2 regions of the Psychrobacillus sp. FSL K6-1415 genome follow, and region 2 is predicted to be linked to the other one. Evidence: a T-box and tRNA genes for the amino acid it is inferred to sense, from the RefSeq annotation. Region 2 holds a T-box; the other holds one or more tRNA genes.
The links. The T-box of region 2 lies ahead of alaS (alanine--tRNA ligase). A T-box ahead of a tRNA ligase gene usually reads a tRNA of that ligase, here a tRNA-Ala.
Positions count from the first base shown of each region.

Region 1: it encodes a tRNA-Ala, which carries the amino acid that the T-box ahead of alaS (alanine--tRNA ligase) is inferred to sense. The anticodon was not compared.

Region 1 covers NZ_JBBOOQ010000001.1:2,879,185-2,894,424, reverse strand. The annotation lists rRNA gene MKY60_RS13810 (23S ribosomal RNA) at 1-1,017, shown strand, start outside; rRNA gene rrf (5S ribosomal RNA) at 1,139-1,254, shown strand; tRNA gene MKY60_RS13800 (tRNA-Val) at 1,280-1,355, shown strand; tRNA gene MKY60_RS13795 (tRNA-Thr) at 1,369-1,444, shown strand; tRNA gene MKY60_RS13790 (tRNA-Lys) at 1,451-1,523, shown strand; tRNA gene MKY60_RS13785 (tRNA-Leu) at 1,547-1,631, shown strand; tRNA gene MKY60_RS13780 (tRNA-Gly) at 1,649-1,723, shown strand; tRNA gene MKY60_RS13775 (tRNA-Leu) at 1,739-1,827, shown strand; tRNA gene MKY60_RS13770 (tRNA-Arg) at 1,846-1,922, shown strand; tRNA gene MKY60_RS13765 (tRNA-Pro) at 1,930-2,006, shown strand; tRNA gene MKY60_RS13760 (tRNA-Ala) at 2,019-2,094, shown strand; tRNA gene MKY60_RS13755 (tRNA-Met) at 2,117-2,190, shown strand; tRNA gene MKY60_RS13750 (tRNA-Ile) at 2,197-2,273, shown strand; tRNA gene MKY60_RS13745 (tRNA-Ser) at 2,284-2,376, shown strand; tRNA gene MKY60_RS13740 (tRNA-Met) at 2,466-2,540, shown strand; tRNA gene MKY60_RS13735 (tRNA-Asp) at 2,544-2,619, shown strand; tRNA gene MKY60_RS13730 (tRNA-Phe) at 2,692-2,767, shown strand; tRNA gene MKY60_RS13725 (tRNA-Gly) at 2,774-2,847, shown strand; tRNA gene MKY60_RS13720 (tRNA-Ile) at 2,855-2,931, shown strand; tRNA gene MKY60_RS13715 (tRNA-Asn) at 2,936-3,010, shown strand; tRNA gene MKY60_RS13710 (tRNA-Ser) at 3,016-3,106, shown strand; tRNA gene MKY60_RS13705 (tRNA-Glu) at 3,113-3,184, shown strand; gene MKY60_RS13700 (hypothetical protein) at 3,387-4,226, shown strand; gene MKY60_RS13695 (1,4-dihydroxy-2-naphthoate polyprenyltransferase) at 4,278-5,189, opposite strand; gene MKY60_RS13690 (isochorismate synthase) at 5,342-6,703, shown strand; gene menD (2-succinyl-5-enolpyruvyl-6-hydroxy-3-cyclohexene-1-carboxylic-acid synthase) at 6,696-8,414, shown strand; gene menH (2-succinyl-6-hydroxy-2,4-cyclohexadiene-1-carboxylate synthase) at 8,396-9,223, shown strand; gene menB (1,4-dihydroxy-2-naphthoyl-CoA synthase) at 9,220-10,038, shown strand; gene MKY60_RS13670 (o-succinylbenzoate--CoA ligase) at 10,124-11,542, shown strand; gene MKY60_RS13665 (metal ABC transporter solute-binding protein, Zn/Mn family) at 12,142-13,344, opposite strand; gene yidD (membrane protein insertion efficiency factor YidD) at 13,441-13,671, opposite strand; gene MKY60_RS13655 (hypothetical protein) at 13,675-13,797, opposite strand; gene MKY60_RS13650 (Dps family protein) at 13,899-14,357, shown strand; gene MKY60_RS13645 (putative motility protein) at 14,419-14,598, shown strand; gene MKY60_RS13640 (hypothetical protein) at 14,823-15,158, shown strand; gene MKY60_RS13635 (hypothetical protein) at 15,155-15,240, shown strand, end outside.
Region 2 covers NZ_JBBOOQ010000001.1:2,576,370-2,591,609, reverse strand. The annotation lists gene MKY60_RS12270 (replication-associated recombination protein A) at 1-365, opposite strand, end outside; gene cymR (cysteine metabolism transcriptional regulator CymR) at 503-925, shown strand; gene MKY60_RS12260 (cysteine desulfurase family protein) at 936-2,066, shown strand; gene mnmA (tRNA 2-thiouridine(34) synthase MnmA) at 2,155-3,267, shown strand; gene MKY60_RS12250 (tetratricopeptide repeat protein) at 3,282-3,938, shown strand; gene recD2 (SF1B family DNA helicase RecD2) at 3,960-6,377, shown strand; T-box leader at 6,414-6,625, shown strand; gene alaS (alanine--tRNA ligase) at 6,870-9,503, shown strand; gene MKY60_RS12235 (IreB family regulatory phosphoprotein) at 9,582-9,848, shown strand; gene ruvX (Holliday junction resolvase RuvX) at 9,851-10,270, shown strand; gene MKY60_RS12225 (DUF1292 domain-containing protein) at 10,282-10,578, shown strand; gene mltG (endolytic transglycosylase MltG) at 10,902-12,020, shown strand; gene MKY60_RS12215 (O-methyltransferase) at 12,136-12,771, shown strand; gene MKY60_RS12210 (peptidase U32 family protein) at 12,777-13,706, shown strand; gene MKY60_RS12205 (peptidase U32 family protein) at 13,931-15,205, shown strand; gene udk (uridine kinase) at 15,205-15,240, shown strand, end outside.

The sequences.
Region 1 (15,240 bases), 300 kb from region 2:
GAATTGAAGCCCCAGTAAACGGCGGCCGTAACTATAACGGTCCTAAGGTAGCGAAATTCCTTGTCGGGTAAGTTCCGACCCGCACGAAAGGCGTAACGATCTGGGCACTGTCTCAACGAGAGACTCGGTGAAATTATAGTACCTGTGAAGATGCAGGTTACCCGCGACAGGACGGAAAGACCCCGTGGAGCTTTACTATAGCTTGATATTGAATTTTGGTGCAACTTGTACAGGATAGGCAGGAGCCTTAGAGCCCGGAGCGCCAGCTTCGGAGGAGGCGTCGGTGGGATACTGCCCTGGTTGTATTGAAATTCTAACCCATACCCGTAACCCGGGTAGGAGACAGTGTCAGGCGGGTAGTTTGACTGGGGCGGTCGCCTCCTAAAGTGTAACGGAGGCGCCCAAAGGTTCCCTCAGAATGGTTGGAAATCATTCGAAGAGTGTAAAGGCAGAAGGGAGCTTGACTGCGAGACCTACAAGTCGAGCAGGGTCGAAAGACGGGCTTAGTGATCCGGTGGTTCCGCATGGAAGGGCCATCGCTCAACGGATAAAAGCTACCCCGGGGATAACAGGCTTATCTCCCCCAAGAGTCCACATCGACGGGGAGGTTTGGCACCTCGATGTCGGCTCATCGCATCCTGGGGCTGTAGTCGGTCCCAAGGGTTGGGCTGTTCGCCCATTAAAGCGGTACGCGAGCTGGGTTCAGAACGTCGTGAGACAGTTCGGTCCCTATCCGTCGTGGGCGTAGGAAATTTGAGAGGAGCTGTCCTTAGTACGAGAGGACCGGGATGGACACACCGCTGGTGTACCAGTTGTTCTGCCAAGAGCATCGCTGGGTAGCTATGTGTGGACGGGATAAGTGCTGAAAGCATCTAAGCACGAAGCCCCCCTCAAGATGAGATTTCCCATTACGCAAGTAAGTAAGATCCCTCAAAGACGATGAGGTAGATAGGTTCGGGGTGGAAGCGTGGCGACACGTGCAGCTGACGAATACTAATCGATCGAGGACTTAACCAAATTTTGTTTAATGTAACAATGTCGTTTATCCAGTTTTGAAAGAATAAATTTTTTATTAAATAACCCTTGAAAAATTCTGCAGAGTTGTTATAATAAAGCATGTCTTTCAAAAGTATTCAAGTCTAGTGATGATGGCGAAGAGGTCACACCCGTTCCCATACCGAACACGGAAGTTAAGCTCTTCAGCGCCGATGGTAGTTGGGGGTCTCCCCCTGTGAGAGTAGGACGTCGCTGGGCTTGCAATAAATACATAATTTACCCAGGAGGATTAGCTCAGCTGGGAGAGCATCTGCCTTACAAGCAGAGGGTCGGCGGTTCGAGCCCGTCATCCTCCACCATATATTTACTCCTGCCGGAGTAGCTCAACTGGTAGAGCAACTGACTTGTAATCAGTAGGTTGAGGGTTCAAGTCCTTTCTCCGGCACCATTTTTAGAGCCATTAGCTCAGTTGGTAGAGCATCTGACTTTTAATCAGAGGGTCGTAGGTTCGAATCCTACATGGCTCATCACTTTATAGTGAATAATGTATGCGGGTGTGGCGGAACTGGCAGACGCACTAGACTTAGGATCTAGCGCCGCAAGGCGTGGGGGTTCGACTCCCTTCACCCGCACCATTTAATTTAATAACCGAGCGGAAGTAGTTCAGTGGTAGAACACCACCTTGCCAAGGTGGGGGTCGCGAGTTCGAACCTCGTCTTCCGCTCCAAAGATTCACTAAAGTGCCGGGGTGGCGGAACTGGCAGACGCACAGGACTTAAAATCCTGCGGTAGGTGACTACCGTACCGGTTCGATTCCGGTCCTCGGCACCACTTTTATGAAAAACATATGCGCTCGTAGCTCAATTGGATAGAGCACTTGACTACGAATCAAGAGGTTGCAGGTTCGAGTCCTGCCGAGCGCACCATATTTGACGGGAAGTAGCTCAGCTTGGTAGAGCACTTGGTTTGGGACCAAGGGGTCGCAGGTTCGAATCCTGTCTTCCCGACCAGTTATTATTTTCGGGGCCTTAGCTCAGCTGGGAGAGCGCCTGCCTTGCACGCAGGAGGTCAGCGGTTCGATCCCGCTAGGCTCCACCATTTAAAAAAAGTTTGAAATCTTGGCGGTGTAGCTCAGTTGGCTAGAGCACTCGGTTCATACCCGAAAGGTCGTGGGTTCGACTCCCTCTGCCGCCATCTTAAGGACCTTTAGCTCAGTTGGTTAGAGCAGACGGCTCATAACCGTCCGGTCGCAGGTTCGAGTCCTGCAAGGTCCACCATCAATATCTTGGAGGAATACCCAAGTCTGGCTGAAGGGATCGGTCTTGAAAACCGACAGGCGGGTCATACCGCGCGGGGGTTCGAATCCCTCTTCCTCCTCCATTTTAATCTAATTGATGCAGGTGTAAGCCGAAGAATGTGTCTCACTATTTTTAAGCAATGTACCATCGATTTTGTAAATATATTAACGTCGCGGGGTGGAGCAGTGGTAGCTCGTCGGGCTCATAACCCGAAGGTCGCAGGTTCAAATCCTGTCCCCGCAACCAAATGGTCCCGTGGTGTAGCGGTTAACATGCCTGCCTGTCACGCAGGAGATCGCCGGTTCGATCCCGGTCGGGACCGCCATTTATATATGAATGTTAATACATATCAATTGGAAATTTGGCTTGAATAATTAGCTTAATTTAAAATTGAAGAGGCTCAGTAGCTCAGTCGGTAGAGCAAAGGACTGAAAATCCTTGTGTCGGCGGTTCGATTCCGTCCTGAGCCACCATTTAATGCGGGTGTAGTTTAGTGGTAAAACCTCAGCCTTCCAAGCTGATGATGAGAGTTCGATTCTCTTCACCCGCTCCAAAATAATGGGCCTATAGCTCAGCTGGTTAGAGCGCACGCCTGATAAGCGTGAGGTCGATGGTTCGAGTCCATTTAGGCCCACCATTATTCCGAAGTAGCTCAGTGGTAGAGCAATCGACTGTTAATCGATCGGTCGTAGGTTCGAGTCCTACCTTCGGAGCCATATATGGGGAAGTACTCAAGTGGCTGAAGAGGCGCCCCTGCTAAGGGTGTAGGTCGGGCAACCGGCGCGAGGGTTCAAATCCCTCCTTCTCCGCCATATATTGGCCCCTTGGTCAAGCGGTTAAGACACCGCCCTTTCACGGCGGTAACACGGGTTCGAATCCCGTAGGGGTCATACTCAAAAAAAGGTAACCAATCATTGGTTACCTTTTTTTATTTTATTCCTTTCTCTTTTTCTATGTCGATGTATGGAACGGTCAGTCAATAGAATGCATACAACATAATGACCAGTGATAACGCATAAATAATGAACCCTAGGTTATATATAGAGTGAATTTAAAATATGATATCATTGCTATTGAAGGGAGAGGTTATAGTTGTTTCAAAAATTTAGTAAAGTTATGCTCATACTTGTACTAGCGTTAGGCTTCACAAGCTTAGGTCACATGCAAGCAGACGCAGCTACAAACAAAGTTATGTGGGGAAAAACAGAGTTAAAACAAGGGCAAATAGGTAAAGTAACAATTCTTGCAGACACGAATTTAGTTAAAGTTGGCTCCAATGGATCACTTAATAAAGTACGCACACTAAAAAAAGGTGATGAATATAGAGTCTATACGTATAAGGGAACAAATGGTGGCTTATATGGAGTAGGGGCAAGTAGTTTCATACAAAAAGGTTCTAAAGTGAAATATGAAACTCCATCTAAAAGTAAGCTAGCTTTGCTTAATAAAGAAGTAATAGGTGGGCTAACACCAAAAGCAGGGATGAAGCTTGTTTATTCTCCTAGCTTTACTGAAAATACACAAAATGAATTTACTGTTAGTGATTCCTATAATTCTGAATACGATATGACGGAAGCTTTTTTAAAGAAGAAAGGTGATATCCTAAATAATTTTACTTATATTGAACGTAAAGATCGTTTAATATTTGGGGTAAGTCATACAGATTGGGCCATACTTGATCTCGCTTTTCCATTGATTGAAGGAAAAACAACGAGAGAATATTATCTAACAGAGGACAACAATCAAGCTTTTTATAATGTATTTGTGGAAAGTACTACTAGTACGGTTAAAGTAAAAGCCGGAACATTCCAAAACGTGGTAGTTGTTCGTACAAACTATGGCTACACGTTCTATATCGCACCCGGAATCGGAATTATCAAGCTTGTCGATAAAAAAGGTGTACTTAAAGCAGAGTTATTATCATATAAATAAGAAAAAAACCAGAGTGCTAGCTTTTTAATAGCATTCTGGTTTTTTAAAATATTATACATAATAGCCAATCAATAGACCTAAGCCTAAAAGGAATACAAAAATCGTATTCGTAAGTGCGGTGTCTTTCATAGCAGGCGCAACCTGAACTGGATTTTCTGTTTGTTTAAATAGTTTTATCGCATGTATAGGTTTTTTCATACTTAACAAAACCAATAAACTCCATGGAGTGATTATTTGCAAAACAACTAAAGCAATAATCCAAAGATAAGACAAAATAAAATAAGAAGCTAAAATAGTAATGGCGTTCTTCCTACCAACTAATATAGCCATCGTTTTTCGTCCACCTATGGTGTCTTCGACTAAATCGCGAATATTATTAGAAAGCATTATTGCAGCAACTAACAGGGCACTTGGTACAGATAACCAAACAGCAAATAGTGGTACTGAACCAACTTGAATATATACTGCAATTAAAACAATGAGCATTCCCATGAACAATCCACTGAATAACTCTCCAAATGGAGTACTAGAAATAGGGTAAGGTCCACCAGTATAGAAGTATCCAACGGCCATAGAAATTGCACCAACTACTAATAATAGCCAAGAGCTTTCATAACAAATATAAATTCCTAAAATAGCTGCTATTAAATATAGTAATAGAGCTAGTTGCATAACGGTTTTGGGTTTTACACCATTACGTACTATTGCTCCTCCTATACCTACCGATTCCTCACTATCAAGTCCTCGTACAAAATCATAATACTCGTTAAACATATTTGTAGCAGCTTGTATAAGAAGGCAAGCTAATAACATAGCAATAAATAATAGCCAGTCAATATTTGCCTCGTATAGGGCAATCATTGTACCTAAAAAAACAGGTGCAAATGAAGCAGTAAGGGTATGTGGCCTTGTTAATTTCCACCAAACGCGCCAACCTTTGTCTGCTTGAAATTCATGTGACATAATTTTTCTCTCCTTTAAAAGAATCCAATCTCAATTTTAGCATAAATTTATGGCTAAATGTGTGCTGAAATGTGTAGAAAGATGTATGATTAAGGGTAGAGTAATTTAATTAACCTAGATAAAAGAGTAGTTATTAAACGGAGGTCATATTTATGCCGAAAACCACCGGTACCATTGATACAAAATACCGTTTTTATACGGAAACAATAGAAGTCTCAAGATTGTCTGCCCAGGCATTCTTTGAAGCAGGGGATGAATTATATAGAGGGAAACGTTATTTTTGGCAAAACAAAGAGAAGACGTTAACTTTAGTAGGATTGGGACATGCTCATATTATTGCAAATAATTTAGAAGATAATAGATACAAGGATATTGATACGAAGTGGAAGGAACTATGCCAGTCTTCATTAAAGGAAAAGGCAGATGTATCTCCAATTCTATTTGGTGGATTTTCATTTGATCCTAAAAACAAGGTTTCATCGGAATGGGATACGTTCCCTTCTGCCTTCTTTGTCGTATCTAAATTTCAATTAGTTATTCAGCATGACCAAGCATTCGTTAATATTCATTATATAACGGATGAAGTGAAAAGCATGGAACCTTTTGAACAACTACGTATAGAAAGAGATGCGTTAATACACACTGCTCAGGTAAAAGAGTTAAAGGTACATGCTAAACCAACACTAATCAAACGAGAAGATCGCTTGAAAGATGAATATTTGCACGCTGTAGAGGATGTAACGAAGAGAATCCGAGAAGATGAGATACAAAAAGTAGTAATTGCCCGATCTCTAAAACTAACATTTAATGATACTTTTTCTCCTGCAACTGCAATATATAATGCATCGATGGAGCAACCAGAAAGTTATTTATTTGGTCTAGAGAATGATGAAAAAATCTTCTTTGGCGCAACTCCTGAGCGACTTGTAAAAGTGGAGAATAATAAAGCTCAATCTGCAGGGCTTGCGGGTTCCATTAGAAGAGGGAAGAATTCTCTCGAGGACAAAGAGTTAGGAGATTCATTATTAACAGATTCCAAAAACTTAGGTGAGCATAAATATGTTGTAGAAATGATTAAGAAGGTATTTATGCAATATTGTGAGGATATTAAAGTACCAACTAGACCAAAGCTTATGAAGATTAGAGATATCCAACATCTATATTCTCCAATTGAAGGAGACCTTAAAAAGGAGTCTTCATTATTTGAATTAGTACAAGCTTTACACCCAACACCTGCATTAGGAGGAGAGCCTCGTCAGGATGCGATTAAAATTATTCGTGAATCCGAACAGATGAATCGTGGATATTATGCTGCTCCAATCGGTTGGATAAATGCTGAAGGAGACGGGGAGTTCGCAGTTGGGATACGTTCTGCTTTAGTGGAAAATGAACATGCCTACTTATATGCAGGTGGCGGAATTGTTGCTGAATCATCCTCTTTAGAAGAATTTGAAGAAACACGAGTGAAGTTCCGTCCGATGCTTCGAACTCTTGGAGGAAACATGAATGACTAACATCGAGTATTTAACTTCTTATGTAAATCACTTAGTAGAAACGATTAAACAGGCAGGAGTTCAGGATATAGTAATGTGTCCTGGCTCAAGGTCTACTCCACTTGCGTATGCATTTGCTAAACATGAAGGATTTCAATTTTATCGACAAATAGATGAGCGCTCGGCTGGTTACTTTGCGCTTGGTATTGCGAAAGCTAAAAAAAATCCTGTTGTTCTTTTATGTACTTCAGGAACAGCAGCAGCAAATTTTTTCCCAGCGATAGTGGAAGCATATTACGCACGTGTACCTTTGTTGGTCATTACAGCTGATCGGCCTCATGAACTCAGAGAGGTAGGAGCTCCACAAGCAATCGATCAACTTCATTTGTACGGAAAGCATGTGAAGTGGAGTGTAGATTTCCCACTACCCGAACAAAATGAAGAGAGTCTTGCTTTTGTAGAGCGTCATATTCAGCGCGCAGTGTCTACATCTAGAGTTTTTCCGATGGGACCAGTCCATATAAATGTACCATTCCGTGAACCGTTATTACTTGATATGGAACAAACAACATCAAATGTGAACATGCAAGTTTCGGAAATAGGAAAGTTAGTGCCAAGTGCAGAGTTTCTAGAATGGTATAAAGATATACTACAAAATGAGGAGAGAGGATTATTTATAGTAGGAGATTCACTTCAAACTACTGATGGTTTTTGGGAATTTGCAAAACAAGTACGGTGGCCAGTTCTAGTGGACCCTTTATCTAATTTACGGGCATCCATACCTGACGAATGTATGGATTTATGTATAGATCAATATGATGCAATTCTAAAAAATGATGCTTTTAAAAAAGTGGCTGTTCCTAATGTAGTCGTTCGTTTTGGGGCACAGCCTGTTTCCAAGCCATTAATGCTGTTTTTAAAGTCTTGTAAGCCTTCAGTATTTATCGTTGTAGATGAAAGTCCTATTTTTCGTGATTCACTTCATATCGCTACACATCATGTTCAGGTTGAGGCAGGGGCATTATGGATAAAAACACTTGAAAAAGCTTCCTCTAAATATGCCGATTCCTGGTCTCAAGCAAATGAAATTGCTACTAATCATGTGAACAGCTATATTCAAAATGAAACAGATGAAGGTGCATTGGCAGGCATGTTGTTTGAAACACTACAAGATAATTCCTATTTATTTGCTAGTAGCAGTATGCCAATACGAGACCTTGATACTTTTTTCAATAAAACGTCCAAAGATATTCAGCTCTATGCAAACAGAGGAACTAATGGAATCGACGGAGTAGTTTCTACAGCAATCGGAGCTCAAGCAGCTTTAAATCGTCCAGGGTATTTGCTAATAGGGGACTTAGCGTTCTTACATGATTTGAATGGTTTGATTGTGACTCGATTCCACCGTACCGATATGACAATTATCGTTATGAATAATGATGGCGGTGGTATTTTCTCTTATTTACCTCAGTCTACAGAAACCAATTATTTTGAGCATTTATTTGGTACTCCGACAGGATTAGAGTTTTCGCATATAGCAGGTATGTATAATGCACAATACTCTGCCGTTCATTCGAAGGAAGATTTTAAAGCAGCCCTTACTGGGGAGAAGTTAAAGGATATTCGTATTATCGAGGTATTTACGAATAGACAAGTTAATACAGAAACACATCGCAAATTATGGGATGAAATTTCGAAGGAGCTGGACTCGGTTTGGAAAGTACAACTGTAAATGTCCGAGGGATTGATATCCATTTCAACAGATATAATAATGGGGCTAAGGAAAGAATAGTGTTATTGCATGGTTTTACAGGTTCTACAAATACATGGAATGAAGTAATTTCTTTTCTACCCAATACATTTGATATTTTAACCATTGATCTTATCGGTCACGGAGTAACTTCGAAGCCTATGGATTCAACCCGTTACGCTGTAGAGGAGCAGATAGCAGACTTACATGCATTGTTTCATCAGCTTAAGTGGAGTAACTTTACGCTAGTTGGTTATTCAATGGGTGGTCGATTAGCTCTATCCTATGCAAGCCGATATCCTGTTGATAGGTTAATCCTTGAAAGTAGTTCCCCTGGTATTACTGAGATAGAACAACGTTTAAATAGAAAACAATCAGATGAGCTCCTTGCTGATCGAATATTGAATAAAGGGCTCACATCCTTTGTGCATTTTTGGGAAGGGATTCCTTTATTTCATACTCAACGCCAATTGTCTTTGGAGACACAGCAGCAGATACGAGAGGAACGACTTGCGGGGTCTGAAATTGGCCTAGCTAATAGCTTACGTGGATTTGGTACAGGGGTGCAACCTTCCTATTGGCACAAGCTCGAAGAAATTAACACACCGACATTTTTGTTAACAGGAGAGCTAGATGAAAAATTTAGCAAGCTTGCGAAAAAGATGAAAAAATACCTTCCAGATGTTGCACATATAGAAATAAGAGATGTAGGACATGCAATTCATGTGGAAAATCCTGAATTGTTTGCTACAATAGTAAAGGATATTATTTTAAAGGAGGATGTAAAATGACTCGCGAATGGACAACATTACATACATATGAAGACATTAAGTATGAGTTCTACAACGGGATTGCTAAGGTAACAATTAACCGTCCGGAGGTGCGTAACGCATTTCGCCCTAAAACAGTAATGGAAATGATAGATGCATTTTCTCGTGCTCGTGACGATCAAAATGTAGGTGTCATTATTTTAACTGGTGAAGGTGAGCATGCATTCTGTTCAGGTGGAGACCAAAAAGTACGTGGCCATGGTGGATATGTAGGAGAAGACGAAATTCCACGTTTAAACGTACTAGATTTACAACGTCTTATACGTGTAATCCCTAAACCAGTAGTAGCAATGGTAGCTGGTTATGCAATTGGAGGCGGACATGTTTTACATGTAGTATGTGATTTAACAATTGCTGCTGATAATGCGAGATTTGGACAAACTGGACCTAAGGTTGGATCGTTTGATGCCGGCTACGGTTCTGGTTATTTAGCACGTATTATCGGACATAAAAAAGCGCGTGAAATTTGGTACTTATGCCGTCAATATGATGCACAGCAAGCACTTGATATGGGATTAGTCAATACGGTAGTTCCATACGCGCAATTAGAGGATGAAACTGTTCAATGGTGTGAGGAAATGCTAGAAATGAGTCCAACAGCACTACGTTTCTTAAAAGCTGCGATGAATGCAGATACGGATGGTTTAGCAGGTCTTCAACAATTAGCAGGTGACGCAACTCTGCTTTACTATACAACGGATGAGGCAAAAGAAGGCCGCGATTCTTTTAAAGAAAAACGCAAACCAGATTTTGGTCAATTCCCACGTTTTCCGTGATGCATAGCATCCTGCAAGTAAAAAGCTGTCCTTTATAGGATGGCTTTTTTACATAGGATGTAAATTATAATAAAAGGAGTAAAAAATGTTTCCTAATTTACTATTAAAACGTGCCCACTTAACACCAGATCGCATTGCGTTACGCTTTATGGGAGAGGTGTGGACATTCGGGCAACTTTATAACGAAGCAAATGAATTTGCAGAGAGACTTCATGCTAAAGGAATTCAACCTGGCATGAGAATAGCTATTTTATCAAGCTCTAATGCAGAACTAGTAATTGCCATACATGGTTGCCTTCAACTTAGCTGTGAATTAGTTATGCTAAATGAACGTTTAAGTGAAGTAGAATTAAATTATCAGCTCCATGATAGTAAACCAGATATTTTACTTTTAGATAATCATGAAAGAATAATTAGCTATAGTCAAAGGTTTTCATTTAATGATATTTATAGTCATGAAAGAAAAGCTTATCCTATAGACAGGGATTGGCCTAAAGAACGAACTATTTCCATTATGTATACATCAGGTACTACAGGAAGACCAAAAGGAGTACGCCAATCGCTAGAAAATCATGTGATGAATGCAACTGGTTCAGCACTCCATTTAGGTATTCATCCAGACGATTGCTGGCTATGTATAGTACCATTGTTTCATATAAGTGGATTTTCTATTCTTATGCGATCTGTGTTATATGGAATGAAGGTAAGTCTACATACTAAATTTGATCCAGAAAAAGTAGTAGATGAAATATTAGATGGAGCAGCTACTAGAATGTCTTTAGTTTCGGTTATGCTTCAACGCATTGTATCCGTTCTAGAAAATAGAAATCAGCATTTTCCTGATTCATTTCAATCGATGTTAGTTGGTGGGGGTCCCGTTCCTTTATCTTATTTAGAACGAGCGATTGAACGAAATATTCCAGTACTGCAAACGTATGGAATGACCGAAACCTCCTCACAAACGACGACCTTATCGAGTGAGGATGCTATTCGTAAACTAGGATCAGCCGGAAAGCCACTTTTCTTTGCAGATGTTCGCATAGATGGGGAAGAAAAAATGGGAGAAATTTGTATTAAGGGACCCCATGTGACAACAGGATATATTGGAGCAGCTGAGTCCAAAAAACCACTAATAGACAGCTGGCTTCATACCGGAGATATTGGTTATTTGGATGAGGAAGGATATTTGTTCGTTGTTGATCGACGCTCAGATTTAATCATATCTGGTGGTGAAAATATTTATCCGGCAGAATTGGAGCAAGCTCTAGTAAAACATCCATCAGTTGTTGAAGCAGGGGTTACAGGTCGACAGGATGACAAATGGGGACATGTTCCAATAGCATTTGTTGTAGTAACCGAGCAAGTTACAATAGATGAGTTAAAGAATTTTATGGAGACTCAGATTGCATCATACAAGCTTCCAAAGGAATATCACTTTATAGATGCGCTGCCTCGCAATGGGGCAAATAAATTAGTGAGAAGAGAATTATTAAAGTTAATATGATAGTAAATATATACCATGAATACTGGGTTCATTGGACTTGAAAGATTGACTAATACTACTGATTTCCTTTTCAGGTAGATGCTTTTCATGGGGTGAGAGATGAGCTATCACCGTCGCTAGCGTGGTCTCACTCATCCCACTGGAGTCGCGACCTGTAACGAAGATCAATATATCCAACTATAAGATTCTGAATTAGAGAAGCTATAATTTAATGATAATTGTGTAATGTAGATGATTTATATATAAGTGGAATTTTAAAGAAATAGTAAGTATATACTCAATAAAGTAGCAAGATAGCGAACGAAATTGCATCTTCGTGAGCTTCTTCTATGTATAGGGAAGTAGCTTTTCACTAGTTATCCAAAAACGTATTTGCCTGTTTCTAGAAGTTGTAGAAGGGCGATGGACAGGCAAACGCGAAAAAATTACCGAAAAAAAGGGATGCTTGTTGGTTGTGAAGGAAGTCACATCCAACAAGCATCCTTAAAAAATTCACCCGGTAATCAATAAATCATTACGTCTGTCCAAAGCACTTCGAAAACGATAGTAACAAGTATTGCTCAAAAGGAACGGTTATTGATTTATATGCTTTTACACTATTAGTTCAAAACGGTTTTCAATGTCTCTAAGTTTTTGTTCATCAATGTAAAATAATTTTCTTTGTTATTGATATCTTCTTTTGATAATACTCCTAAGTTGTGTAGAACCAAGCTTTCTGCGCCAATTTCCTTTTGAATCACTTCTGTTAGTTTGGATGAAACATTTTGCTCAAATAAAATATAGTTTATATTTTTTTCTTCTGCCAAATCGATTAACTTAGTTAGTTCTTTTTGGGATGGTTCATCTTGTGAATTCAGTCCAGCCACTGCTAATTGTTCTAAACCGTATGTGTTCGCTATATAACCAAATGCAGCGTGAGATACAAAGAAGGTTTTATTTGCTGCTGTATGAGCCATTTCTTCAAAATCTGCATCTAGTTTCTGAAGTTCATTAACGAGTTCCTCATAGTTTTTTTCAAAAGTCTCTTGATGTTCAGGTGAAATTTCCACTAAAGAGTCCTTAATAGAAAGTGCAAGGCTTTGACTAATTTTAGGTGAGATCCAAACATGTGGATCTATATCCCCATGATCATGTCCTTCATGGCTGCCATGCTCTTCAGCCGCTACATCCTCATCATCGTGATCATGTGCTTCCTCAGTAGTAGCTTCCTCGTGCTCGTGATCATGTGCTTCCTCAGTAGTAGCTTCCTCGTGCTCGTGATCGTGTGCTTCCTCAGTAGTAGCTTCCTCGTGCTCGTGATCATGTGCTTCCTCAGTAGTAGCTTCTTCGTGCTCGTGATCGTGTGCTTCCTCAGTAGTAGCTTCCTCGTGCTCGTGATCATGTGCTTCTTCAGTAGTAGCTTCTTCATGAACGTGATGTGATTCTTCAAGTTGTTCATCTGATACTGCATCCACAGTAGCTACCATTTTCACATGTTCCTCTGCTAAAGTCTTCTTAGCATTATCGACAAAACCTTCTAAGCCAAGTCCTATGTAAAAAAACAAGTCAGCATCTGCAAGTGCCATCATATCCTTTTGGGTTGGTTCAAATGTATGTTCATTTGCTCCTGCTGGGTAAATAGATGAGACGTTTACAGATTCTCCTCCAATACGTTCAGCAAAGTATTGTAGTGGATACACCGTTGTATATATTTGTACTTGCTGATCTTTAGTTGCAACATTCTCTTCATTGTTTCCACAAGCTGCAAGTAACAATAAAAGAAAAAGAATACTTCCTAAACAAATTCGTTTCAATTTATTCACTCTCCTAAATAGTAATGATTACGTTTTGAAAAAAGATAACTTCATTAGATTACAGCACTTTCGAAAAAAATGCAAGAAAAAATAGCCTTTGTATTATTATTTTTTCAAAGGCCATTCATCAGGAACGGGATCAATGCCACCTTCATGAAAGGGATGGCATTTAGATATTCTTTTTACAGTTAAAATACTTCCTTTAATTGCCCCGTGTTTTTGAACTGCTTCTACTCCGTAATGGGAGCATGTTGGATAGAAACGGCAACTAGGTGGGGAAAGTGGTGAGATAAACTTTTGATAAAAGCGAAAAATAGATATAATTATATGCTTCATGGATTATTCAGCATCCTTAGGTTTTGGATCAATTTTCGAAGGCTTGTCATTCATAGCTAGCTTGTACAAAAAAGAAAAGCCAAAAATACTTAGTATTATTGCTGCACCTAATATCCAAAATACCATTATTGCTCACTCCAATTAACTTATCGTTATGTTTATTGTATGAAAAATAGAGGTATATTGAAAGAGAAAGCAACTAAAATTAAAGGGAGAGTGACAAATTTATGTCAGCAGCACTTAATAAAGAATTAAATAAACAAGTAGCAACATGGTCGGTTATGTACACTAAATTACATAATTTCCATTGGTATGTAAAGGGACCGTCATTTTTTACTTTACATGCCAAATTCGAAGAGTTATATAACGAAGCTACACTTAATATGGATGAAATTGCAGAGCGTTTATTAACACTAGGTGGCAAACCAGCGGCAACATTAACAGAACACTTGGAGTTATCAGTAGTAAAAGAAGCATCCAGCAAAGAAACAGCTGACCAGATGGTACAATCTGTTGTAGATGACTTTGATAAAATTATGAAATCTCTTAAAAAAGGGATGGAAGAAGCTGCAAAAGATGAAGATGATATGACGGAAGATGTACTAAACGCAATTTACCAAAAAACAGAAAAACATCAATGGATGTTAAATGCATTTTTAGGAGATACCAATTCGACCAAAAAATAATATTCGCTTCATAATAATCTAGGTTAACCGATATAAAGAATGTTATGAAGGAGGAATCTCTGTGGACATAAACTCCATTATGTCATCTAATTTACTTCAGTTGCAACAAACTGTTCAAATGAGTGTTTTGCAAAATGCTATGAACATGGAAACTGTTGCTGCGGTAAAATTGTTAGAAGACATGCCTCAAACAGCTGCTCCACATCCTTATAAAGGGTCGGCTGTAGATATTCAAGGGTAATAAGAACAGCGGTAGCGCCTAGCGTTAGCCCTAAAAGTATTAAAAGAGTGACAGTAGGGGTTTCATTGTCTTGGTCTGTCCATTCTAAAACGACTCGAGGGGCTAGGCGTTAAAGCTTAGACAGAAGCTGATTAAAAGGTATATTATTTATAACCCAAAAACATGCGCTATTTGTGCATGTTTTTTTATTTTTTGCTCAAACTCTTATAAAAGGATGTGTGAAAATGACCTTGTACAAAGTGTATATCTCCGTAAAAAGTCAGCAAGTATATGCTTATCCCGATGAATCTCAGTGGGAATTTGAAGTAACTGCAACTAGGAATGAAATAAAAGTATTTGAAAGACTTTTTTATCAATTGAAAAATGTGCAAAGCAGAAATTTTCTACGAGCACATGAACCAATGTCTGTAAAGCCGTATCATGTGGACGGAGAAAATGATCAATATGATAGAAGGCTAAAAAAAGTGTATGCATGGATTCATGAATTCACTTCGGAAGAGAGTAAACGATTTATAGAACAGCTACCTTATTTTCAAAGAAGAATGGAGGTTCAACTATGAGCAAGAATTTAAATAGAAAAGGTAATGAAAACCCTGTAACTTATCGAAATGTTAGCTCACTTCTCAATCAGTCTCCACAAGA
Region 2 (15,240 bases):
ATAATCGATCCATTTTCTACATGAGGTAGCAATGTATCTTGCTGTAACTTGTTGAAACGATGAATCTCATCTAGAAATAGAATGACTTTCCCGCTGATACGTGCATCGGCTACTACATCTTCCACATCTTTCTTCCCAGCTTTAGTGGCATTCAATGCAACAAAGGGTAGCTTTGTGGTACCCGCTATGGCAAATGCAAGAGAGGTTTTGCCAACTCCTGGATCGCCATATAATAGCATTGATGGTACATGTCCGTTTTTTATCATTTTATACAATGCGGTGTTTTCTCCGATAACATGCTGTTGTCCAGCTAGTTCATCTATAGTTTGAGGTCTCATCCGATATGCTAAAGGTTCATTTTGCAAAATGATCACTCCTTATTTCGTACATCTGTTCTTTTATTATATAGAAGATTGCCTGAAAAGTCATTTTGAAGTCGATATAGTATGTAATTATGCTATACTAGGGAAAGAATTTTTTTAATCTTATGAGGTGAATTATTTTGAAATTTTCAACAAAAGGAAGATACGGTTTAACGATAATAGTGGCTTTAGGGAAGCAATATGGGGAAGGACCGATTGCCCTCCGTCAAATTGCTGCGGAATATAATTTGTCTGAAGCTTATCTAGAGCAGATTGTTTCTCCTCTAAGAAATGCAGGGCTTGTAAAGAGTGTAAGAGGTGCTTACGGTGGTTATATGCTATCAAAAACACCAGACGAAATTACTGCAGGTGATGTTATTCGAGTTTTAGAGGGTCCTATTCAAATCGTTGAAGGGATTGAAGACGAAGCACCGTCGCAGCGTGAACTTTGGATGCGTATTAGAGATGCTGTCAAAAATGTATTAGACACCACTACGATAGAAGACCTTGCAAAATATACAGAAGAAGATCCAGAGAACACTGGGTATATGTTTTATATATAAGGAGTTTAAAATGACTAGAATATATTTGGATCATGCAGCCACAACACCTATGTCCGAAGAAGTAATCCAAGTCTATACAGCTGAAATGAAAGAAGAGTTCGGAAACCCATCTAGCATCCATCAGACAGGAAGAAAAGCAAGAAAGAAAGTGGATGATGCAAGAACAATTTTAGCTAAAAGTATTGGGGCACATGAAACGGAAATTACTATTACTAGCGGAGGTACGGAAGCAGATAATTATGCTATTTTTGGAACTGCTTATGCTAGGAAGAATGAAGGTAAGCATGTAATTACAACTCAGATTGAACATCATGCTGTACTACATGCTTGTGAGCAACTTGAAAAAGATGGTTTTGAAGTAACTTATCTTTCGGTAGATAAAAATGGATTGATCAGTATCAATGACTTGAAAAATTCACTAAGAGAAGATACTATTTTAGTTTCTATTATGTATGCTAACAATGAGGTTGGGGTTATTCAACCCATCGTTGAAATTGGAGAATTTTTGAAAGATCACCCAGCCTATTTCCACACGGATGCTGTTCAAGCATTTGGTAGCTTATCAATAGACGTCACAACAGCTTATATCGATTTACTAAGTGTTTCAAGCCATAAGATAAACGGCCCTAAAGGGATTGGTTTTTTATATCAACGTAAAGGTGTTAACCTTAAGCCGATTTTTTACGGAGGACAGCAGGAGCGAAAAAAACGTGCAGGTACTGAAAACGTGCCTGCTATTGTTGCTTTTGCAAAGGCGGTTCAATTGAAACAAACAGTTATTACTGAGGGCATTCTAACTTATAATCAGTTAAAGCAAGTTTTCTTAACCGAATTAGAGAGACTTCGTGTTCCTTTTAAAGTTAATGGTTCGCATGAATCTGTTCTTCCACATGTTATAAATATAAGTATCCCTAATACAGATGTGGAAACTTTTTTAGTGCAATTAGATTTAGCAGGAATTGATGCATCTAGTGGATCTGCGTGCACTGCTGGTTCAATTGATCCGTCTCATGTACTCGTAGCAATGTATGGAGAAAACACACCAGAGTTACGAAATTCGGTTCGATTTAGCTTTGGATTAAACAATACAAAAGAGCAAGTGATTGAAGCGGCTTATAAAATAAGCAAAATAGTATTATAGTTCAAACTCGCTAAAGGTTTAACTTCATTGGCCAGAGTTTGAAATCATTACGGTGAAGTTAAAGATCTAAGTGAAAAGAGTGATAAGGATGAAAAAAATAGAAGATACAAGAGTAGTTGTTGGCATGTCCGGAGGGGTAGACTCCTCTGTTGCAGCTTATTTACTAAAAGAACAAGGTTATGATGTGATAGGCATTTTCATGAAAAACTGGGATGACACTGACGAATTTGGTTTGTGTACTGCCACAGAAGATTATGAGGACGTTATAAAAGTTTGCAATCAAATAGGAATTCCATATTACGCTGTAAACTTCGAAAAACAATATTGGGATAAGGTTTTCACATATTTTTTAGATGAGTATAAAGCTGGACGAACTCCTAATCCAGATGTTATGTGTAATAAGGAAATTAAATTTAAAGCATTTTTAGAGCATGCTTTAGCATTAGGAGCAGATTACTTGGCAACTGGTCACTATGCACAGGTAGAAGTTCGTGATGGACAAACTCGTATGCTGCGTGGAAGAGACAATAATAAAGATCAAACTTATTTCTTGAATCAATTAAATCAAGAACAATTAGAAAAAGTAATGTTTCCAATTGGGCATTTAGAAAAGAAAAAAGTTCGTGAAATTGCATTAGAGCAAGGACTTGCTACTGCGACGAAAAAAGATTCTACCGGTATTTGTTTCATTGGTGAAAGAAACTTTAAAGAATTTTTGAGTCAGTACCTTCCTGCGCAACAAGGTGCTATGGAAACAATGGATGGAATAGTTATGGGACAGCATGATGGACTGATGTACTATACAATTGGTCAACGACATGGTCTTGGAATTGGAGGTTCAGGTGATCCTTGGTTCGTTATCGGGAAGGACTTGGACAGAAATGTACTTCTAGTTGGGCAAAATATAAACAATGATGCATTGTTTTCGACTAGCCTAACTGCAACCGATTTATCTTTTACAACAACAATAGAAAAACCACAAACTTTCCAAGCAACAGCAAAGTTTCGTTATCGCCAAGAGGACGTTGGTGTACTTGTGGAGTTAATAGATACAAATCGAGTTAGAGTAATATTTGACGAGCCAGTGCGTGCTATTACACCAGGACAAGCAGTTGTATTCTACCAAGGTGATGAATGTTTAGGTGGAGCTACAATTGATGAAGTTTTCAAAGATGGGCTTAAACTGGATTATGTTGGATAACTGGAGGTAATAACATGAACTACAATGAATTAGGAATTCAAGCTATACAAGAAGAAGATTACGAAAAAGCAGTAGAGCTTTTTACGAAAGCAATTGAAGAAAATCCGGATGAGGCAATCGGTTATATTAATTTTGGAAATCTTTTGTCGTCAATGAATGAAGATGAGCGGGCAGAGAAGTTTTTCCAAAAAGCAATTACATTAGACGAGGGTGCAGCAACAGCTTATTATAGTCTTGCAAATTTATACTATAATGCTGAGAGATTTGAGGAAGCTGCAAAGTTATATGAAAAAGCAATCGCTAGTGGTATTGAAGGTCCAGACGCATTTTATATGCTTGGGAAGAGTCTTGAAAAAGAAAATTTAACAAAGCTTTCACTTCCATATTTTCAAAGAGCTTATGAACTGGCTCCTGAGGATAACCAGGTAAAATTGTCCTATGGAATTGCCCTCGCAAGCTTAGAAATGTTCGAACAAGCAGAACCAGTATTCAAAGAAATAGTAGATGCAGATGCAGAAAATGCAGATGCACACTACAATCTAGGTGTTTTATATGCTGTTTCTACATCTAATACAGAGGCTGCATTATCTCATTTAAAAGAAGCCTTTACGCTTCAACCTAATTATGATCAGGCACGCTATGTGTACGACATGATTTCTCTACGCAATTAATGAAACTTTGGAGGCGGTAGTATGACCAACGATATAAATAATGAAAAACAATTTATTACAGGTCGTCCTATCGTTTCCATTTTTCATAATCCTCAAAACTTATTTTCTATCATAAAATTAAAAATCAAATCCACAAACACTACATACATAGACAAAGAAATAATTGTATCTGGTTACTTCCCTCCTTTAGTACTAGAAGAGGCGTATAAATTTATTGGGTATATTAAAAACCATCCGAAATATGGTGTTCAATTTCAAGTGGAAACGTTCCAAAAAGAAGTGCCAGCGACGGAGCAAGGAATTATTCATTATCTTTCGAGCGATATGTTCACAGGTATTGGTCGCAAAACTGCAGAACAAATTGTAAAAAAACTTGGACCAAATGCTATTAACAAAATTTTGGATGATCCCGAAGCGTTAGATGTAGTTCCACGTCTTGCTGAAGAAAAAAAACAAACATTACGAGCGGTTTTAGAACAAAATTTAGGCTTAGAAAAAGTGATGATTCAACTTAATGAGTGGGGATTTGGACCTCAAATCGCTATGAAAATCTATCAAGCTTATAGAGAAGAAACACTCAACGTACTTACTAAAAACCCATTCCGTCTTATTGAAGAAGTAGAGGGGGTAGGTTTTGTTCGAGCTGATGAGCTTGGCTATAAATTAGGTATTCAAGGAAACCACCCCGATCGTATCAAGGCAGCGATATATCACCTCCTTCAAACTGCTTCGTTAGGAGAAGGTCATGTATTTTTATATGCAGAGCAATTATTAGAATCAGTTAAAAAGCTATTAGAAACTGCTCAGCGTGAGGAAATTCCGTATGAGGCAATTAGTAAATGCTGCATTGAACTTGCAGAAGAAAGTCGGATAGTCGGGGAAGTGAATCGTTTTTATATTCCTTCTCTATATTATTCCGAAGTTGGAATTGGCTCTAAAATAGAAACTCTCCTAGCTGAAAATGATACACATCATCAATTTCCATTAGCTGAGATGAAAAAGCATCTTGGAAGTATTGAAGAACGCTTAGGAGTGCAATATGCCCCGACACAAATTAATGCAATTGAGACAGCGTTAAATGCAAGCGTTACATTACTTACTGGCGGTCCTGGTACGGGTAAAACAACCGTAGTACGAGGGATTGTCGAACTATATGCAGAACTACATGGACTTTCGTTAGATCCGAAGGAATGGATAAAGGACAAGAAACCATTCCCTGTAGTATTAGCCGCACCTACTGGTAGAGCTGCTAAACGCCTAAGTGAATCGACAGAATTACCTGCTATGACTATTCATAGATTGTTAGGATTTACTGGTCAAGAAGATGCAGACGTCGAAGGTAAAGAAATCGAAGGCAAACTAATTATAATTGATGAAACATCTATGTTAGATACATGGTTAGGACACCAACTATTAAAAGCTATTCCGAAAGATGCGCAAGTGATCTTTGTTGGAGATCAAGATCAACTTCCGCCAGTAGGACCAGGGCAAGTATTAAAGGACTTACTCGCCTCTAAACGAATTCCAACTGTTGAACTAAAGGATATTTATCGCCAAGCAGAGGGATCCTCGATTATTGAACTTGCCCATGAGATGAAGCAAGGGATGGTTCCGGCATCTCTATTAGACAAGACAAAGGATCGTTCATTCATTAAGGCTTCTACCGAACAAATTCCGAAAGTAGTAGAACAAGTATTAAAAAGTGCTTTATCCAAAGGACTATCCATTCGTGATATGCAAGTTTTAGCACCTATGTATAGAGGCCCGGCCGGTATTGATGCGCTTAACAAAATGATTCAAGAAATGGTTAATCCGAATACAGATGGAAAGCGAAAAGAAATGGTATTTGGTGAAACTATTTATCGTATTGGGGATAAAGTTCTTCAACTAGTCAATCAACCAGAGAGCCACGTGTTTAATGGAGATATGGGGGAAGTCATTAGTATTTTCAGAGCTGCTGAAACAGTCGAGAAAAAAGAAATGTTAGTAGTTTCTTTTGATGGAAATGAAGTAACATACGAAAAAAATGATTTGAATCAGCTTACTTTAGCTTATTGCTGTTCAGTTCATAAATCACAAGGTAGTGAATTTCAAACGGTTATTATGCCTATAACAAGAAGTTATATGAAGATGTTAAGAAGAAATTTACTTTATACAGGAATAACACGAGCTAAAAACTTTCTTATATTATGTGGGGATCCAGAAGTATTTAAGTTTGGAGTAGAAAGAACTGATGATCTTCAAAGATTGACTACTTTAAAAGAACGTTTATCCAATGTAGAAGAATCAGGGCAACAAGAGGGAAAAGAAATAGTTAAAGAATCGGAAGTGACTCAAAAGGACGTCACCTATCTAACTGCTGAAAATTATCATATGATAGATCCTCTAGTAGGTATGAATGGTGTCAATCCGTATCAATTTATGGATACAGACAATTGACACAAAGCAATTTGTTTTTTATAATCAATTGCATATAGTAAAATGTTGACGGAGAAAGTACTAATTGTTAGCTGAATAGAGATGGATTCCTTGGCTGAAAGAATTCACTGATCTAACATATAGGAAAGCTACTCTTGAATGCAGTTAAAACCTGTCGTCTGGCCGCGTTAAGGCTTCTTGAGAGACATAGTAGAATTCTACTGTGTAACTAGGGTGGTACCGCGAAAACAACAGCTTTCGTCCCTTTTTTAGGGAAGAGGGCTTTTTTTATTTGTTTTGGCTTTAGTGAAGTAAAGTAATACTTTTGATTTCCGTTACAACGCACTTCCATGTTTAGAAGCTAGCGTAGCGTGCGGCTGCTCATATTCGTATAGAAATTTCTATCTAGGCTCCCTTTAACGGAACAAAATCTTTATTACCGAAAGCCGGTCTGAATATTAAAATTATCAACGTCTACCAATCACAAATACAAATCATTAGGAGGAACTAAACATGAAACAATTAACAGGTGCTCAAATTAGACAAATGTATTTAGACTTTTTTATGGAAAAAGGACATTCACAGGAACCTTCAGCTCCACTTGTACCAATCAACGACCCAACATTACTTTGGATCAACAGTGGTGTAGCAACATTAAAAAAATATTTTGACGGGCGTGTTGTTCCTGAAAATCCTCGTATTACGAATGCACAAAAATCTATTCGCACAAACGATATTGAAAATGTTGGAAAAACAGCTAGACATCATACTTTCTTTGAAATGCTAGGGAACTTTTCTATTGGCGACTACTTTAAAAAAGAAGCGATCCATTATGCTTGGGAGTTTTTAACAGATTCTAAATGGATTGCTTTTGAACCAGAAAAATTATCTATTACAATTCATCCAGAGGACGAAGAAGCATATAATATTTGGAAAGATGAAATCGGAATTCCAGAAGAGAGACTTATTCGTTTAGAAGGTAATTTCTGGGATATTGGAGAAGGTCCAAGTGGTCCGAACTCGGAGATTTTTTATGATCGTGGAGAAAGCTACGGAAATGATATGAACGACCCTGAATTATATCCAGGTGGAGAGAATGAACGATATTTAGAAATTTGGAATTTAGTGTTCTCAGAATTTAATCATAATCCAGATAATACGTACACACCGTTACCAAAACAAAATATTGATACTGGCATGGGTCTGGAGCGTATGGCTAGTGTGGTACAAGATGTTCCAACAAATTTTGATACTGATTTATTCATACCAATTATTCGCCAAACAGAACAGATTTCTGGAAAGTCGTATCGTGCAAATGAAGTCGATGATACTGCATTTAAAGTAATTGCTGACCACGTTCGTACAGTTGCATTTGCAATTGGAGATGGTGCATTACCGTCAAACGAAGGAAGAGGATATGTCCTTAGAAGATTACTTCGTAGAGCAGTTCGTTTTGCAAAACAATTAGGAATTGAAAAGCCATTTTTACATGAACTTGTTCCAGTTGTAGGGAAAATTATGCAAGACTTCTATCCAGAAGTAACAGAAAAACAGGATTTCATCATGCGTGTTATTAAAACTGAAGAAGAACGATTCCATGAAACATTACATGATGGTTTAGCTATATTAGAAAAGGTTATTGAAGAACAACAAGCTAAAGGTGAATCTTACATCCCCGGAACTACAACATTCACACTATATGATACGTATGGTTTCCCAATTGAATTAACGGAAGAATATGCAGAAGAAGCAAACATGACTGTTGACCATGATGGCTTTAAGTCGGAAATGGAAGCACAACGTTCGCGCGCTCGTGCCGCAAGACAAAATATAGATTCTATGCAGGTGCAATCCGAAGTATTTGGAAATCTACATGATGAAAGTGAATTTATCGGATATGACACGATGAGTATATCTACTCAAGTTACGTCAATAGTTCGTGATCAAGTATTAGTTAAATCAGCTCATGAAGGAGAGGAAGTGAAAGTAGTATTAACTAAAACACCTTTCTACGCTGAAAGTGGTGGGCAAATTGCCGATCATGGTGTAATTGAAAATGATACATTTAAAGGATATGTAAAAGATGTCCAAAAAGCTCCAAATGGACAAAATCTGCACACAGTAGTTATTGAGTCAGGTGAGATTATTACAGATGCTGAAGTAGAGGCAACTGTTGACAATTCACTTCGCGGACATACGATTAAAAATCACTCAGCTACACATATTTTGCATCAAGCCTTGAAAGATGTATTAGGGACACATGTAAACCAAGCTGGTTCTTATGTTGGTCCTGATCGTTTACGTTTTGACTTTTCTCATTTTGGACAAGTTACAACAGAAGAACTTGAACAAATAGAGCGTATAGTTAATGAAAAAGTGTGGGATAATATCCCGGTAGTTACTGGTTTTCATAATATTGACGAAGCAAAACAAATGGGAGCAATGGCATTATTCGGCGAAAAATATGGTGATATTGTAAGGGTAGTAAAAATGGGAGATTTCTCATTAGAGCTATGCGGCGGTATTCACGTTCAGAACACTTCAGAAATTGGATTCTTTAAAATCCTTTCAGAAAGTGGAATCGGGGCAGGTACTAGACGTATTGAAGCTGTAACTGGTAAAGGCGCTTATGAAATAGTCAAAGAAGAAGAACATATATTAAGCGAAGCAGCAAACTTATTGAAGGCACAGCCAAAAGATTTAGTGAATAAGGTCTCGCAAACATTACAAGAGCTAAAAAATGTACTAAAAGACAATGAGTCACTTTCTGCAAAAATAGCAAATAGCCAAGCTTCTTCTGTCCTATCATCAGCACAAAAAGTAAATGATGTAACTGTGTTATCTGTAAAAGTAGATGCAAAAGATAATAACCAATTACGTCAAATGATGGACGATTTAAAACAAAAGCTTGAAAAAGCAGTCATTGTTTTAGGTGCAGTTGATGGGGATAAAGTAATGATTTCTGCAGGAGTAACAAAGGATATAGTTGGTGGGAACTATCATGCTGGAAATATCGTCAAACTAGTAGCAGAGCAATGCGGAGGTAAAGGTGGAGGACGACCGGACTTTGCCATGGCTGGTGCTAAAGATGCAAGTAAACTAGAAAATGCATTAAGTTCTGTGTTGGAATATATTAAATCTGTTTAAATTATTTCCAAAATAGGGTATACTAATACAATAGATACATTAGTTTATTCATTAAAAATGGAAAGCGAGGTGCTGATCATGAGCTCTTTTGATAAAACGATGAAATTTAATTTCCCTGAAGAATCGATGGAACAAGAAGTAAAACATGTTATGATCCAAGTTCACTCTGCACTAGAAGAAAAAGGGTATAATTCTATCAATCAAATTGTAGGCTATCTATTGTCAGGTGATCCAGCTTATATTCCTCGCCATCAAGATGCACGAAATATGATTCGAAAGCTTGAACGAGATGAAATATTAGAAGAACTAGTGAAGTTTTATATTAAAAAAAATAATGAGGCTTAACGATGCGAATTATGGGTTTAGATGTTGGTTCTCGTACCGTTGGAGTGGCAATTAGTGATGCACTAGGTTGGACTGCTCAAGGTATTGAAACAATAAAGATACATGAAGAAAGTTTTGAGTTTGGTCTAGAACGAATTGATGAACTCGTGAAAGAGCATAATGTAACAGAGTTTGTTGTTGGATTTCCGAAAAACATGAATAATTCTATTGGTCCACGTGCTGAAGCTTCTGAACAATATGCTAAGCTATTAACCGAGAAATATCATTTCCCAGTCACATTATGGGATGAACGATTGACAACGATGGCTGCAGAACGTATGTTAATAGATGCTGATGTAAGTCGTAAGAAACGTAAGTTAGTGATCGACAAGATGGCTGCTGTAATGATTTTACAAGGCTATCTTGATAGAAAAAATAGATGAGGTGACTGCAAATGGACCACGGTCAAGAAAATATTACAATTGTAGATGAGAATGGAAATGAACAACTTTGTAACGTGCTATTCACATTTGAATCAGACGAATATGGAAAATCCTATGTACTTTATTATCCAATAGGAGCAGAAGAAGATGAAAATGAAGAAATCGAAATTCATGCATCATCTTTCACTCCTAATGAAGATGGAGAAGACGGAGAATTACTTCCTGTTGAATCTGATGCTGAATGGGATATGATCGAAGAAATGTTAAGTACATTTTTAGATGAGCAAGAAGACGAAGACGAAGAATAAGATTATCTATTCAAGGTGGATGAGGGAAGCCTCATTCACCTTTTTCTTTGCTTAGTTCTTTTTTACATAGTTCCAATTATCAAGGTATATTGATGACCAAAGAAGCGACTTACCGATAGAAAAGTATTAGTTATCCAAAAGCGTACTTTCCTGTTTCTAAGAATTGCAGGAGAGTAATCAGCATCATCGGTAATAATATCGCAAAAAGTCTGTCCAAGACTCATCGAAAACAATAGAAATTGGTTTCTGTTTAGAGAGTACTTGGGCTTTTGTTCTTTTATATGTTTTCTTGTATAATGAGATGGAGATAAGGGGGAGAACCCGTGGGAAATGAAACAAAAAAAGATATTATGTTTAATAAAATGAAAAATAAGAAAAAAGAAGTGAAACTTGTTAGAAAAATTGTTTTAATTATTACTTTTCTTATAATTGTCGTTGGGGGAATAGGTGGTTTAATTGTCTATAACTATGTAGAATCAGCTCTACTCCCATTAGATCCTAACTCTGAAGAGACCATAACTGTGGACATCCCAATTGGATCAGGATTAGATTCTATATCCAGTGAGTTGGAAAAAAGCGGAATTATTAAAAACGCTAAAATCTTCAAGTATTATGCAAAGTTCAACAATGAATCTCAATTTCAGGCTGGAGAGTATAGTTTGACAAAGGCAATGACTTTAGACGAAATTATTGAAAGCTTAAAATCTGGTAAAGTATACAGAGAACCAGTTTTCTCGTTGACTATTCCTGAAGGATTAACGATCGAGCAAATTGGACAAGTAGTTGAAAAAAACACAAAGCATTCTGCAGATGATTTCTTTAAGCTCGTAACGAGCGAGGAATTTGTTGATAGAATGATGATTAAATATCCAAATGTTTTAGGAGCAGAGATTAAAGGAGAAAATGTGCGCTATGCATTAGAAGGATATCTTTTCCCTGCCACCTATCCATTTTTTGAGGAAAATCCTTCTATAGAGTCAATCGTTGATACAATGCTTGCTAATACTGATAAAGTTGTAACGTCGTACGTAGACCTTTTGCAAGCAGAAGAGAAATCAGTTCATTGGTTACTAACTTTTGCATCTTTGTTAGAGGAAGAAGCAACAGCCCAAACAGATCGAGCAACCATAGCAAGTGTCTTTTACAATCGTATAGAAGAAGGTATGCCTTTACAAACAGATCCAACTGTCCTTTATGCAAAAGGTACGCATAAAGATCGTGTTTTGTTTGAAGATTTAGAGTTTGATAATCCGTACAATACGTATCAAAATACAGGGTTACCACCTGGACCTATTGCAAATGCAGGTAAATCATCTATTGAGGCAGCACTTGATCCAAGTGATACAGATTATTTTTATTTCTTAGCAGATAAAGAGGGTACTAATCACTTTTCTGTAACATATGATGAACATCTTCAAAAAATAGACGAATTTTTAAAATAATTAGGCTGCAGGAGAGGGAGTGATGTCGCATTCCTTCTCCTGCTATGTTATTATAAGAGTTGTTTTTTTACATAATAGGGAGTACTATTTTAATGACCTAAAGGGGTTAGTTTAGATGAATATAAGCGATAATTTTTTGAAGGATCTGACTAAGCCTAGATCCGCTATTTTTTTGGAAATGGAACAATATGCAAAAGATAATCATGTACCTATTATGCAACTAATGGGGATGGAATCGTTATTGCAACTTCTTTCCTTACAAAAGCCCAAGTCTGTTTTAGAACTAGGAACTGCTATTGGTTACTCTTCCATGCGCATGGCAACTAAACTAGGGCAAACATCCATTGTGACCATCGAGCGGGATGAAACAAAGGCTGAGCTTGCTAAAACATATATAGAACGTGCGAATTTGCAACATCGAATTCGAGTAATTGTTGGAGACGCTTTAGAAATTTCAGCAAAAGACCTTGGAGAACTCCAATTTGATGCTATTTTTATTGATGCAGCTAAAGGTCAATACAAAAATTTCTTCGAAAAATATGCCCCATTTTTGAATGATGGTGGCGTTATTTATTGTGATAATTTATTGTTAAATGGATTGTCCGAGTTACCGATGAGTGAAGTGCCAAGAAGAAAAAGAACAATGGTCCGAAACCAACATCAATTTATGGAGTGGTTGATGAATCATCCGGATTATGACACGGCATTCTTACCAGTTGGAGATGGAATGTTAGTAAGTATTAAGAGGTGAAAGATATGAACAAAACTGAGCTATTAGTAACGCCTACAAGTATTAGTCACTTAGAAGATTTAATCGTGGCTGGTGCTGATGCCTTTTTAGTCGGTGAACAATTTTTTGGTCTAAGACTTCCTGGAGAATTTACGTTAGAAGAAATTACAATAGCAAGAAACATCACTTCCAAACAAAACAAAAAGTTATATATTGCGATGAATGCACTTTTCCATAACGATAAAATGGAAGCACTTGCACCTTATATGAAAAAGCTTCAAGAAATCGGTGTTGATGGAATTGTTTTCGGTGATCCAGCTGTCATTATAGCTAGACGTGAAGCTGAAGTAACTATTCCCTTACACTGGAATACGGAACAAACAGCAACCAATTATTTCACAGCGAATTATTGGGGGAAACGTGGTTCAACTAGAGCTGTTTTAGCAAGAGAACTTAGCCTAGACGAAGTAGTGGAAATAAAAGAAAATGCTGAAGTTCAAATTGAAGTGCAAGTCCACGGAATGACATGTATATTTCAGTCGAAGCGTTCACTTTTAGGTAATTACTTCTTGTTTCAAGACAAAGCAATGGAAGTAGAGAATCGTTCTAAAAATAAAAATATGTTTTTACATGACAAAGAGCGTTCCAATAAATATCCGATTTATGAAGATGGTAACGGAACACATATTTTTAGTCCAAATGATATGTGTATGATAGATGAACTTGATGAGTTATTAGATGCTGAAATTGATAGTTTGAAAATAGATGGAATCCTTCAAGATCCATCTTATATTACTGCTATAACGAGCTACTACCGTAAAGCTATCGATGCTTATTTTGAATCGAAAGAAGCTTATAAAGCTTGTAAAAAAGATCTCTTTAACAAAATTGAAGAAATCCAACCAGCATTAAGACCATTAGATACTGGCTTTTTCTTTAAGGAAACTGTGTATTAAAGGAATATATGAGTCAATTTCATAATTACTGTTTCAATAAAAGAATGTATACGGCAGATCACTCTTTTTTTAAAAGTTTGTTGCGTTAATTGGTGTGGAAGGCGTCGGCCTGGAACGGAAATCAACTTTGTTGGAATTCACTATTTAGTATGCTTTTTATGAAATTAATAACATATAACTGAAAGTTTAAATGGTATTAATCAGTTAGGAAAGGGTAGGTTTATTTGCTTAATACTAAAATAGATAAAATAAGTGAGCTAATTGATGGTAAACGAGTTATTACGAAAAAACCTGAGTTATTAGCGCCTGCTGGAAGTTTAGAAAAGTTAAAAATTGCTGTGCATTATGGAGCAGATGCCGTTTTTATAGGTGGAAGAGAATTTGGCCTTCGATCAAATGCGGGAAACTTTTCAATAGATGAAATGCGGGAAGGAGTAGAATTTGCAAAACGATACGGAGCTAAAGTGTATGTGACTACTAATATATTCGCCCATAATGAAAATATGGATGGATTAGAAGAGTACCTACAAGCAGTTGAAGCAGCTGGTGTAACTGGTATTATTGTTGCAGATCCATTAATAATTGAGACATGTCGAACTGTAGCACCCAAACTAGAGCTTCACTTGAGCACACAACAATCCTTATCCAATTGGAAAGCGGTTCAATATTGGAAAGAAGAAGGGCTTGATCGTGTTGTACTTGCTCGAGAAACTAGTGGTGACGAGATTCAACTGATGAAAGAGAAAGTTGATATTGAAATTGAAACATTTATCCATGGGGCAATGTGTATAGCTTACAGTGGAAGATGTACACTATCCAATCATATGACTGCTCGTGACTCGAATAGAGGAGGATGCTGTCAGTCTTGTCGCTGGGATTATGATTTGTATGAGCAAAATGATGGGCTAGAACAGGCATTATTCACAGATAATGATGTTCCATTTGCCATGAGTCCAAAAGATTTAAAATTATTGGAATCAATACCGCGTTTGATAGAACTAGGAATCGACTCTTTAAAAGTGGAAGGACGTATGAAGTCAATACACTATATAGCTACAGTTGTAAGTGTTTACCGTAAAGTGATTGATGCATATTGTGCAGATCCTGAAAACTTTCAAATGCAGCTTAGCTGGATAGAAGAACTGGAAAAATGTGCAAATCGTGAAGCGGACACAGCATTTTTTGAGGATGAACCGAGCTTTGAACAACAAATGTACGGAGTCCATGATAAAAAATTAGGGTACGATTTTGTGGGACTTGTGTTAGAGTATAACGAAGAAACACAGATAGTTACACTACAACAACGAAATTATTTTAAGCCAGGAGACATAGTAGAGTTTTTTGGCCCAGAAATAGAAAACGTTGAAGTAGTTATAAAAGAAATTTTAGACGAAAAAGGACAAGTGTTGGATGCGGCGAGACATCCATTACAAGTTGTCCAATTTAAATGTCAGGAAAAATTATATCCAAATAATATGATGAGAAAAGGGATGAAATAATGACGAAGAAAACTCCTCTTATCATTGGGATCACA